DNA from 2 places in the Pantoea sp. GW821-FHT03E06 genome. Region 2 is predicted to be linked to the other one. Evidence: predicted binding sites of a transcription regulator. Region 2 holds the regulator's gene; the other holds the start of a gene.
What was found. Region 2 encodes PhoB, which activates phosphate uptake and scavenging genes when phosphate is short. Its sites were predicted from a motif close to CTGTCATAAAACTGNCNNAT; they were not measured.
Positions count from the first base shown of each region.

Region 1 (4,428 bases), 790 kb from region 2:
GTGGTGGAGAATTTCGAGCATCAGGGATTGGTGGTGACCAGAACGCTGGGCGAGGGCCTGTGGAGTCGCCTGTATGCTGCGGTACGTGAAGGCGAGCAGCGTCAGCCGGTGCTGGAAGCCTTTGTACGTTTTGCCCGTCAGCACGCCTGTGAACACTTACCTTTCGTGCGCGATGCTGCGCGTCCTGGCGCATTACAAACCACCTCATCCTGATGACGCGGGGCGGCGAATGTCGCCTGTGCTGTTATCCCTGCCCCGCCTGCTCTATAATGCGCCGCCTCAACCCGCGACCAAGAGAGTTTCACCATGATGAGTAACGATGTTCTGCGCAGCGTGCGCTATATGCTGGATTTGAGCGATAGCAAAGTGGTGGAGATTTTTGCCTTAGCGGGAAGTGAAGTGCCGCTGGAAGATGTGCAGGCGTGGATGAAGAAGGATGACGATGCTGCGTTTCGCAAGCTGCCCGATGTGTTGATGGGTTACTTCCTCAACGGTCTGATTTTTTATCGTCGCGGTAAGAGTGAAGATGCGCCCGCACCGTCGATTGAGCGCCGCATGAACAATAATATTTTCATGAAGAAGCTGCGTATCGCCTTTGCGCTGAAAACCACCGATATTCCCGATGTGCTGCTGAAAGCGAACTTCAAGATTTCGCAGGCTGAGGTGGGCGCCATTTTCCGTAACCCGGATCATAAGAATTTCCGCGAGTGCGGCGACCAGATTCTGCGTAATTTCCTAAAGGGTTTGACGATGATTCATCGGCCGGGGCCAGTTAAGAAGGCGTAAATGGGTCGCCAAAAAATGGCGACCCTACGACACAGCGCTGAGATTTTGACTCTATGCGCTGCTTTTGGAACTACTGCCCAACACCCAGCGTTTATGCACATAAAGCGAAGCGAAGATCACAGCGGCACCGGCGAGAAAGCTCGGCCAGTGCGGTTTTTCCTGCCAGATCGCCAGATTCACCAGTAAGCCCGCTGGCACATGCATATTGTTCATAATGCCCAAGGTGCCCGCATCCACCTGCGTGGCGCCGTAGTTCCACATGAAGTAGCCCAAACCTGAAGCCACAACGCCCAACCATACCAGAATGCCCCACTGCAGCGACGTAGTAGGCAGTTTGTTGGGATTGCCCCACAGGCTCCAGGCAATGACGGCGATGATCACCGCACCGAGATAGAACCATGAAAACGCGGTGTGCTGCGGCATTGGGCGGGTTTCCTGCAGGCGCTTGTAGCCGACCATGCCAATGGCGAAGCAGATATTCGCCGCCTGCACCAGCAGCAAGCCAAACCAGAAATGGTCGCTCACTTTGTCATAACGAATAATCGCCGCCCCAATCACAGCCAGCATAGCGCTGAAGGCGTAGCCGATACGCAGCGGACGCCGACGGAGTAAATCGTAGATCAGCGTGACATACAGCGGCGTCATTACGGTAAACAGCAGGAACTCGGTCACGCTCAGATACAAGTAAGCTTCAAAGCTCAGCAAGTACATGATGCCGAGCTGCAGCATGCCCACCAGCATATACAGCAGGATGGTAGAAGCACGATAGCCGCGCCAGCGCAGGAAAGGCAAAAAGACGATAGCGGCAAGCGCTAAACGTATCAGCACAGAGAACCAGGAATCCACCTGACCCGCCAGATATTCCCCGATTAAACTGAAGGAAAAAGCCCACAGAATGGTGGTAACGATCAGTAACAGCACGGTAACGATCCCAAAATAAACAGTAGCGCTAGTGTAAACAAACTGTCGCGATCGGGCTGAATTATCTGGTTTACAATAGCGCAAAATATCGGCAATTAATCGTTATCGCTTCGCTTTATAACCCCAGTAAAATGCGCGAAATACAACATTTCCTGGTTTTTATCGCTCTTCATCGTCATCAAACTGTAACAAATGTGTCACATATCACAGTAACCGTACGTGACCATCACTATCCTTTGCGCGAAATGGAAACATCACCTTTCCGTTTATAACCTTTGCTGCATTTGCCCCAACCTGCTGGGAATTCATAACGATATCGCGCCCTAGAGGGCCACACTCATGTTGAGTATCTTCAAACCTGCATCGCATCGGCCCCAGGTGGCGGATGATCGTGTCGATCCGCTCTATCGTCGTCTGCGCTGGCAAATTTTCCTGGGAATATTTTTTGGCTATGCCGCCTACTATCTCGTGCGTAAGAACTTTGCGCTGGCGATACCTTATCTGGTTGAACAAGGTTTCTCGCGTGGCGATCTCGGGTTTGCGCTGTCGGGAATTTCTATCGCTTACGGCTTCTCGAAATTCATTATGGGATCAGTGTCGGACCGCTCGAACCCGCGCGTGTTTTTACCCGCTGGATTGATCCTCGCTGCAGCGGTAATGCTGTTTATGGGCTTCGTACCGTGGGCGACATCAAGCATCATGGTGATGTTTGTGCTGCTATTCCTGTGCGGCTGGTTCCAGGGCATGGGCTGGCCACCGTGTGGACGCACCATGGTGCACTGGTGGTCGCAGAAGGAGCGCGGCGGCATTGTGTCGATATGGAACTGTGCGCATAACGTTGGCGGCGGCATTCCACCGCTGCTGTTCCTTTTGGGTATGGCGTGGTTCAACGACTGGAAAGCGGCGCTGTATATGCCCGCGTTTTGCGCGATTATCATCGCTTTCATCGCCTTTGCGCTCATGCGCGACACGCCGCAGTCCTGCGGTCTACCGCCGATTGAAGCCTGGAAGAACGATTACCCGCCTGATTACAACGAGAACCACGAGCAGGAGCTGACGGCAAAGCAGATTTTTATGCAGTACGTTTTGCCCAATAAGCTGCTGTGGTATATCGCGCTGGCAAACGTGTTTGTTTACCTGCTGCGCTACGGCATTCTCGACTGGTCGCCAACCTACCTGAAAGAAGTAAAACACTTCACACTGGATAAGTCCTCGTGGGCTTACTTCTTCTATGAATATGCTGGTATTCCTGGCACGCTATTGTGCGGCTGGATGTCAGATAAAGTCTTTAAAGGCAACCGAGGCGCCACCGGCGTGTTCTTTATGACGCTGGTGACCATTGCCACCGTGGTGTACTGGCTGAACCCGCCCGGCAATCCAGGCATCGATATGCTGTGCATGATTGTGATCGGCTTCCTGATTTACGGTCCGGTGATGTTGATTGGTTTGCACGCGCTGGAGCTGGCTCCGAAAAAAGCGGCGGGAACCGCGGCGGGCTTTACCGGGCTGTTTGGCTATCTTGGCGGATCGGTCGCGGCGAGTGCCATTGTCGGCTACACCGTAGATTACTTCGGCTGGGATGGCGGCTTCATCGTGATGATTGGCGGATCGGTGCTGGCGGTGATTCTGCTGCTGCTCACCATGATGAGCGAACATAAGCACAAGAAACAGTTGGTATAACCAGAGCGGGCCGGCAATCACCGGCCCGTTTTTTTAGGCGAGGAACAGCTTACGCAAGGTGTGCGGCACCGCATCGTCCGCGTTGCTGCCAATCACTTCCAGCGTTGGCAAGGTGTCTTTCAGGCGCTGCTGCGCATTACGCATGATGCAGCCTTTACCTGACATGCTGAGCATCTCCACATCATTCATGCCGTCGCCAAAGGCGATGCACTCTTTCAGCGAGTAACCCAACTGTTTGGAGACGGCTTCCAGCGCGTGACCTTTGGAAACGCCACCCGCCATCACTTCCAGACAGGTCGGCAGCGAGAAGCTGACGTTCACGCGATCGCCCCAGCGTGCTTCTATCGCCTGTTCCATCGGAACCAAACGCTCAGGATCATCGCAGGTAAAGAATACTTTGCTGATCCCGTCGGTTGGCAGCATACCCGGCTGATAAACCTGATAGTTGAATACCGATTCGCGGAAATAGTCCTGTTCGTCCGGACGATGGCGACTCATGAACCATTCGTCGTCACGATAGACGTGCGTCAGAATATGCTCATCGTGATACTGCAGGCCGTACAAATCGCTGGCAATATCGGCGTCGAGATTGTGGCTAAACACCAGTTCGCCATCAGCGTTGTGCACGCGCGCGCCGTTAGAGGTGATCATGTAAGCCGGAATGCCGAGCTTATCGCGCATTTGTCCCACATCGATATAGTGACGGCCGGTAGCAAAAACAAAGTGGATGTCACGCGCCACCAGTTCCTGCAGCGTGGTGCGCGCGAACGGAGTTAAACGGTGTTCCGGAGAGAGCAGCGTGCCATCCAGGTCGGATGCGACGATGTGATACATGTAAACCTCGGGTATTGATATCGGTAATTAATATTTGTTAAGCGTGATGTTCGAAGAAATCCACCACCGCATTTAGCGCTTCAGCACGCATCGCATCTTTTTCGAACAAGATCTCATGGCGTGCGCCTTTGATGACATAGGGCGCGTTGCCGGCACAGGGATGCCCTGCTTTGGCCATCTCCGCACAAAAGAGATCCTGTGAGCGGT
Region 1 is NZ_JBWKUG010000001.1:207,131-211,558, reverse strand. It holds gene metR (HTH-type transcriptional regulator MetR) at 1-213, shown strand, start outside; gene AC07WB_RS00975 (YehS family protein) at 307-786, shown strand; gene AC07WB_RS00970 (carboxylate/amino acid/amine transporter) at 838-1,707, opposite strand; gene glpT (glycerol-3-phosphate transporter) at 2,047-3,387, shown strand; gene yigL (sugar/pyridoxal phosphate phosphatase YigL) at 3,421-4,221, opposite strand; gene pldB (lysophospholipase L2) at 4,259-4,428, opposite strand, start outside.
Region 1: a site for PhoB is predicted at 1,891-1,910, ahead of glpT (glycerol-3-phosphate transporter). Genes of this name have one in related genera too.

Region 2 (4,428 bases):
GGGCGAAATCCAGCCCTGATAAGGTTTCGATCGCTTTTAACTTGTCGCCCACTTTATCGGCGATGATTTGATTATCGGCGACGCGGGCCAGCTCGACGCGCGGCGCCTGCAATTTGCCGTCAACCAGACCGCGCGCGCGGTTTTGGCTCCAGAAGGCGCGCCAGGCTTCGCCTTTGATTTCGAATTCCACTTCTGCCAGACATTCGGCGGTGTCACGGGTGATCAGCTCATTCTGCGTTTGCGACAGCACGCCAAGGCGCGGCGTCTGGTGATAAAGTGCCAGGCAAATGGCATCAAGCAGCGTCGTTTTGCCCGCGCCGGTGGCACCGGTAATGGCAAACAGGCCGTTGCTGGCGAAAGGCTCGCGACGGAAATCGATAAACCATTCGCCGCGCAGCGCATTGAGATTTTTAAATCGGAGCGTCAAAATTTTCATGCGGATGGATTCTCCAGCGCTGCAAGCTGGCGGCGGAACATCAGCGTCAGCTGCTCGGCCTGCTCAGCATCCAGCTGCTCTTCCTGCGCCAGGCGGCGGGCAAAAACCTCTTCGACTTTTAATTCGCTCAGGGTTTCGTTTTCCAGACGTTCCAGGCTGCGCTGCCGCTGCTCGCGGCTGCGGCGCACCAGCAGCACTTCAACCGGTAGATTTTCTGTTAATGCTTCGATGCGGCGCTGCAAATCGCTGAGATATTCCTGCGTAGTGATCTCAATATCCAGCCAGGTAGGATGTTCGCTGGCGCGCTCGCTGAACTGCGCCAGCTGATGTTCGATCTCCGCCATTGAGCCTTTAAGCATCTGCATCGGCTGGAATAGTGGAATGGTCAACGGCGTAACGGCATCAAGCGTGGCGCTGAACTCCAGTAGAAACACGCTCTTTTCACGCCCAAGTTCGTCAAAGCTGAGCGGGATCGGCGAGCCGCTGTAGCGAATATGGTCGCTGTTAGCGATGCGCTGTGCGCGATGAATGTGGCCGAGCGCAATGTAATCAGCCGGTGGAAACGCCTGCGCCGGAAAGGCATCCAGCGTGCCGATATAGATGTCGCGCACCGAGTCACTTTTGGTGACGCCAACGGTGGTGAGATGGCCGGTGGCGATAATAGGCAGTTTGTTCGTCAGCGCCTCGCGCTGCGCCAGGGCGGCGGCAAAGCACTGCTGATAGTGCTGCTCGATCGCTTCCAGCAGCGAAAGCTGTTTCTCGCGCCCGGATTGTCCGGCCTGGCTGCGCAGAATATCGCGCGGGCGCAGGTAAGGAATGGCGCACAGCAGCGCGCCCGGCGCGCCATCGCGCTGCTTCAGCGTTAGCACCTGCTGCTCGCCCTGCGGTGTGGCGCTGGTGATCACCTGGGTATTCAGGCAGGCCAGCAGCTCGCGCGATTCATTCAGGGTGGCAACCGAATCGTGATTGCCCGCCAGCACCACCAGCTGACAGCCGCAGGGCTGCAGCGCCACCACAAAGCGGTTAAACATTTCACGCGCATAGCTCGGCGGCGAACCGGTATCAAACAGATCGCCGGCGATAATCAGCGCATCCACCTGATGCTGCACAATCTGATCCAGCAGCCAGTCGAGAAACGCCTGATGTTCCCTGGCGCGACTTTTACTGTAAAAGAACTGGCCAAGATGCCAGTCAGCGGTGTGAATGATGCGCATGTATGCTTCCTGCTAAATAAAAACAATGCGCAAGTATAACGGCTTCAGTAGCAAACGAAAAAAGGGGATTTTGCTTGTCACATTTCTGTTTTTTATCTATTTATCACGGGGCGGGGTTTTCATAAAAGTGTCATAAAACTGACGCATAATGGCGCCGCAAATCCCAGTGACACGGTGTCACACTAGCAGGAGTTACAATGGCTAAGCGCATTTTGGTTGTGGAAGACGAAGCTCCCATCCGTGAAATGTTATGTTTCGTGCTGGAACAGAATGATTACCAGCCTATTGAGGCGGAAGATTATGACAGCGCGATTGGTAAGCTGATCGAACCCTGGCCTGATTTAATTCTGCTGGACTGGATGTTGCCCGGTGGCAGTGGCATTCAATTTATTAAACATTTGAAACGCGAAGCGATGACGCGCGACATTCCGGTGATGATGCTGACAGCGCGCGGTGAAGAGGAAGATCGCGTGCGTGGCCTGGAAGTGGGCGCGGATGATTACATCACCAAGCCGTTCTCGCCGAAAGAGTTGATGGCGCGTATCAAAGCGGTCATGCGCCGAATTTCACCGATGGCGGTGGAAGAGGTGATTGAGATGCAGGGTTTAAGCCTCGATCCCTCCTCGCATCGCGTGATGTCCGAAACCACGCCGCTGGAGATGGGACCGACCGAATATAAATTACTGCACTTCTTTATGACCCACCCGGAACGCGTCTACAGTCGCGAGCAGCTGTTGAACCACGTCTGGGGCACCAATGTGTATGTCGAAGATCGTACCGTCGATGTGCATATTCGCCGTTTACGCAAAGCGCTGGAGCTCACCGGCCACGATCGCATGGTTCAAACCGTTCGCGGAACAGGGTATCGTTTCTCTGCCCGCTACTAAACGGAGTTTTTACCGTGCTGGAACGACTCTCCTGGAAGAGATTGTTGATTGAGCTGGCGCTGGTGTGTTTACCTGCGCTGGTGCTCGGTCTGTTGTTCGGTTATCTGCCGTGGCTGCTACTGATTGCCGTCACCGGCGTGTTGTTTTGGCACTTCAGGAATCTCATGCGCCTGTCGCACTGGCTATGGGTCGATCGCTCCATGACGCCGCCTGCCGGGCGCGGTAGCTGGGAACCGCTGTTTTACGGTTTGTATCAGATGCAGCTGCGTAACCGCCGGCGTCGGCGCGAGCTGGGTAACCTGATCAAACGTTTCCGTAGCGGCGCAGAATCGCTGCCGGATGCCGTGGTGCTTACCACCGAAGAGGGCACCATTTTCTGGTGTAATGGCCTGGCGCAGCAGCATCTGGGCTTGCGCTGGCCAGAGGATAACGGGCAGAACATCCTCAACTTACTGCGCTATCCCGAGTTTTCCCGCTATATCCGTCAGCGCAATTTTGACGCGCCGCTGACGCAGATCCTCAATAATCAGCATCATATGGAATTCCGCGTGATGCCTTACAGTGAAGGGCAATGGCTGATGGTGGCGCGCGATGTCACCCAGATGCACCAGCTGGAAGGCGCGCGACGTAACTTCTTTGCCAACGTTAGTCATGAACTGCGCACGCCGCTCACCGTGTTGCAGGGTTATCTGGAAATGATGGATGACGCAGTGATGAACGAGCGCACGCGCAGCAAAGCGCTGCACACCATGCAAGAGCAAACGCGCCGCATGGACAGCCTGGTAAAACAGTTGCTGACCTTATCGCGTATTGAAGCGGCGCCGGCCATCGATCTGAAAGAGACGGTAGATGTGCCGGGCATGCTGCTGCTGCTGCAGCATGAAGCAGAAACGTTGAGTCAGGGACGTCATACCCTCCATTTCCATACCGATCCGCATCTCAAAGTATTTGGCAATGATGAGCAACTGCGCAGCGCCATTTCCAATCTGGTGTACAACGCGGTGAACCACACGCCGGAAGGGACGCGTATCGACATCAGCTGGCTGCGTACCAAACAAGGCGCGCAGTTTAAGGTGTGCGATGACGGCCCCGGCATCAGCGAGCAGCACTTGCCGCGCCTGACTGAACGCTTCTATCGCGTGGATAAAGCACGTTCGCGCGCCACCGGCGGTAGCGGGCTAGGGCTGGCGATCGTGAAACACGCGTTGGGCCATCATAATGCGCGGCTGGAGATCACCAGCGTGCCGCATCAGGAAACCTGCTTCAGCTTTCTTCTGCCACCACGGTTGATTGTGGCTAACGTGGCTCAAGAGCGTGTTAACACCTAGTGAGTCAATTTATTGCCTATGCATTCAGGTGCGCACCCTACGAAAACCCAGCTCCGCAAACGTAGGGGCGCCATTCATGGCGACCTATTCGCGCCTCGCTGGCTGCCATGACGCATTTAATTGCGCGATAAATCGCGCCGCGACAGAATAGAGCCCTTATTGAATTGCGGAACCACTCATGAAATCGCTGTTGCTCTCCTGCTTGCTGCTTTGCTCTGCTTTAGCGCACGCCCAACAAACTATGCTGACGGGTAATCTCAGCAGCGTGGGATCGGATACGCTAGGTTACCTGATGACGTTGTGGGGGGAAGATTTCAGCCGCCAGTCACCGGGTGTGAACGTGCAGGTACAGGCGGCGGGATCCTCAACGGCGCCTACCGCACTGGCGGCGGGTGCGGCGCAGCTGGGGGCAATGAGCCGTCCGATGCAGAGTGATGAACGTCAGCTGTTTATCGCCCGCTACGGCTACCCGCCGCTGGCGGTTCCGGTGGCGATGGATGCGCTGGTGGTGGTCGTTAATCAGGACAATCCGCTGTCGCACATCGCGCCGCAGCAGCTTGATG
Region 2 is NZ_JBWKUG010000001.1:993,736-998,163, forward strand. It holds gene AC07WB_RS04500 (AAA family ATPase) at 1-436, opposite strand, end outside; gene sbcD (exonuclease subunit SbcD) at 433-1,650, opposite strand; gene phoB (phosphate response regulator transcription factor PhoB) at 1,848-2,537, shown strand; gene phoR (phosphate regulon sensor histidine kinase PhoR) at 2,552-3,865, shown strand; gene AC07WB_RS04520 (PstS family phosphate ABC transporter substrate-binding protein) at 4,044-4,428, shown strand, end outside.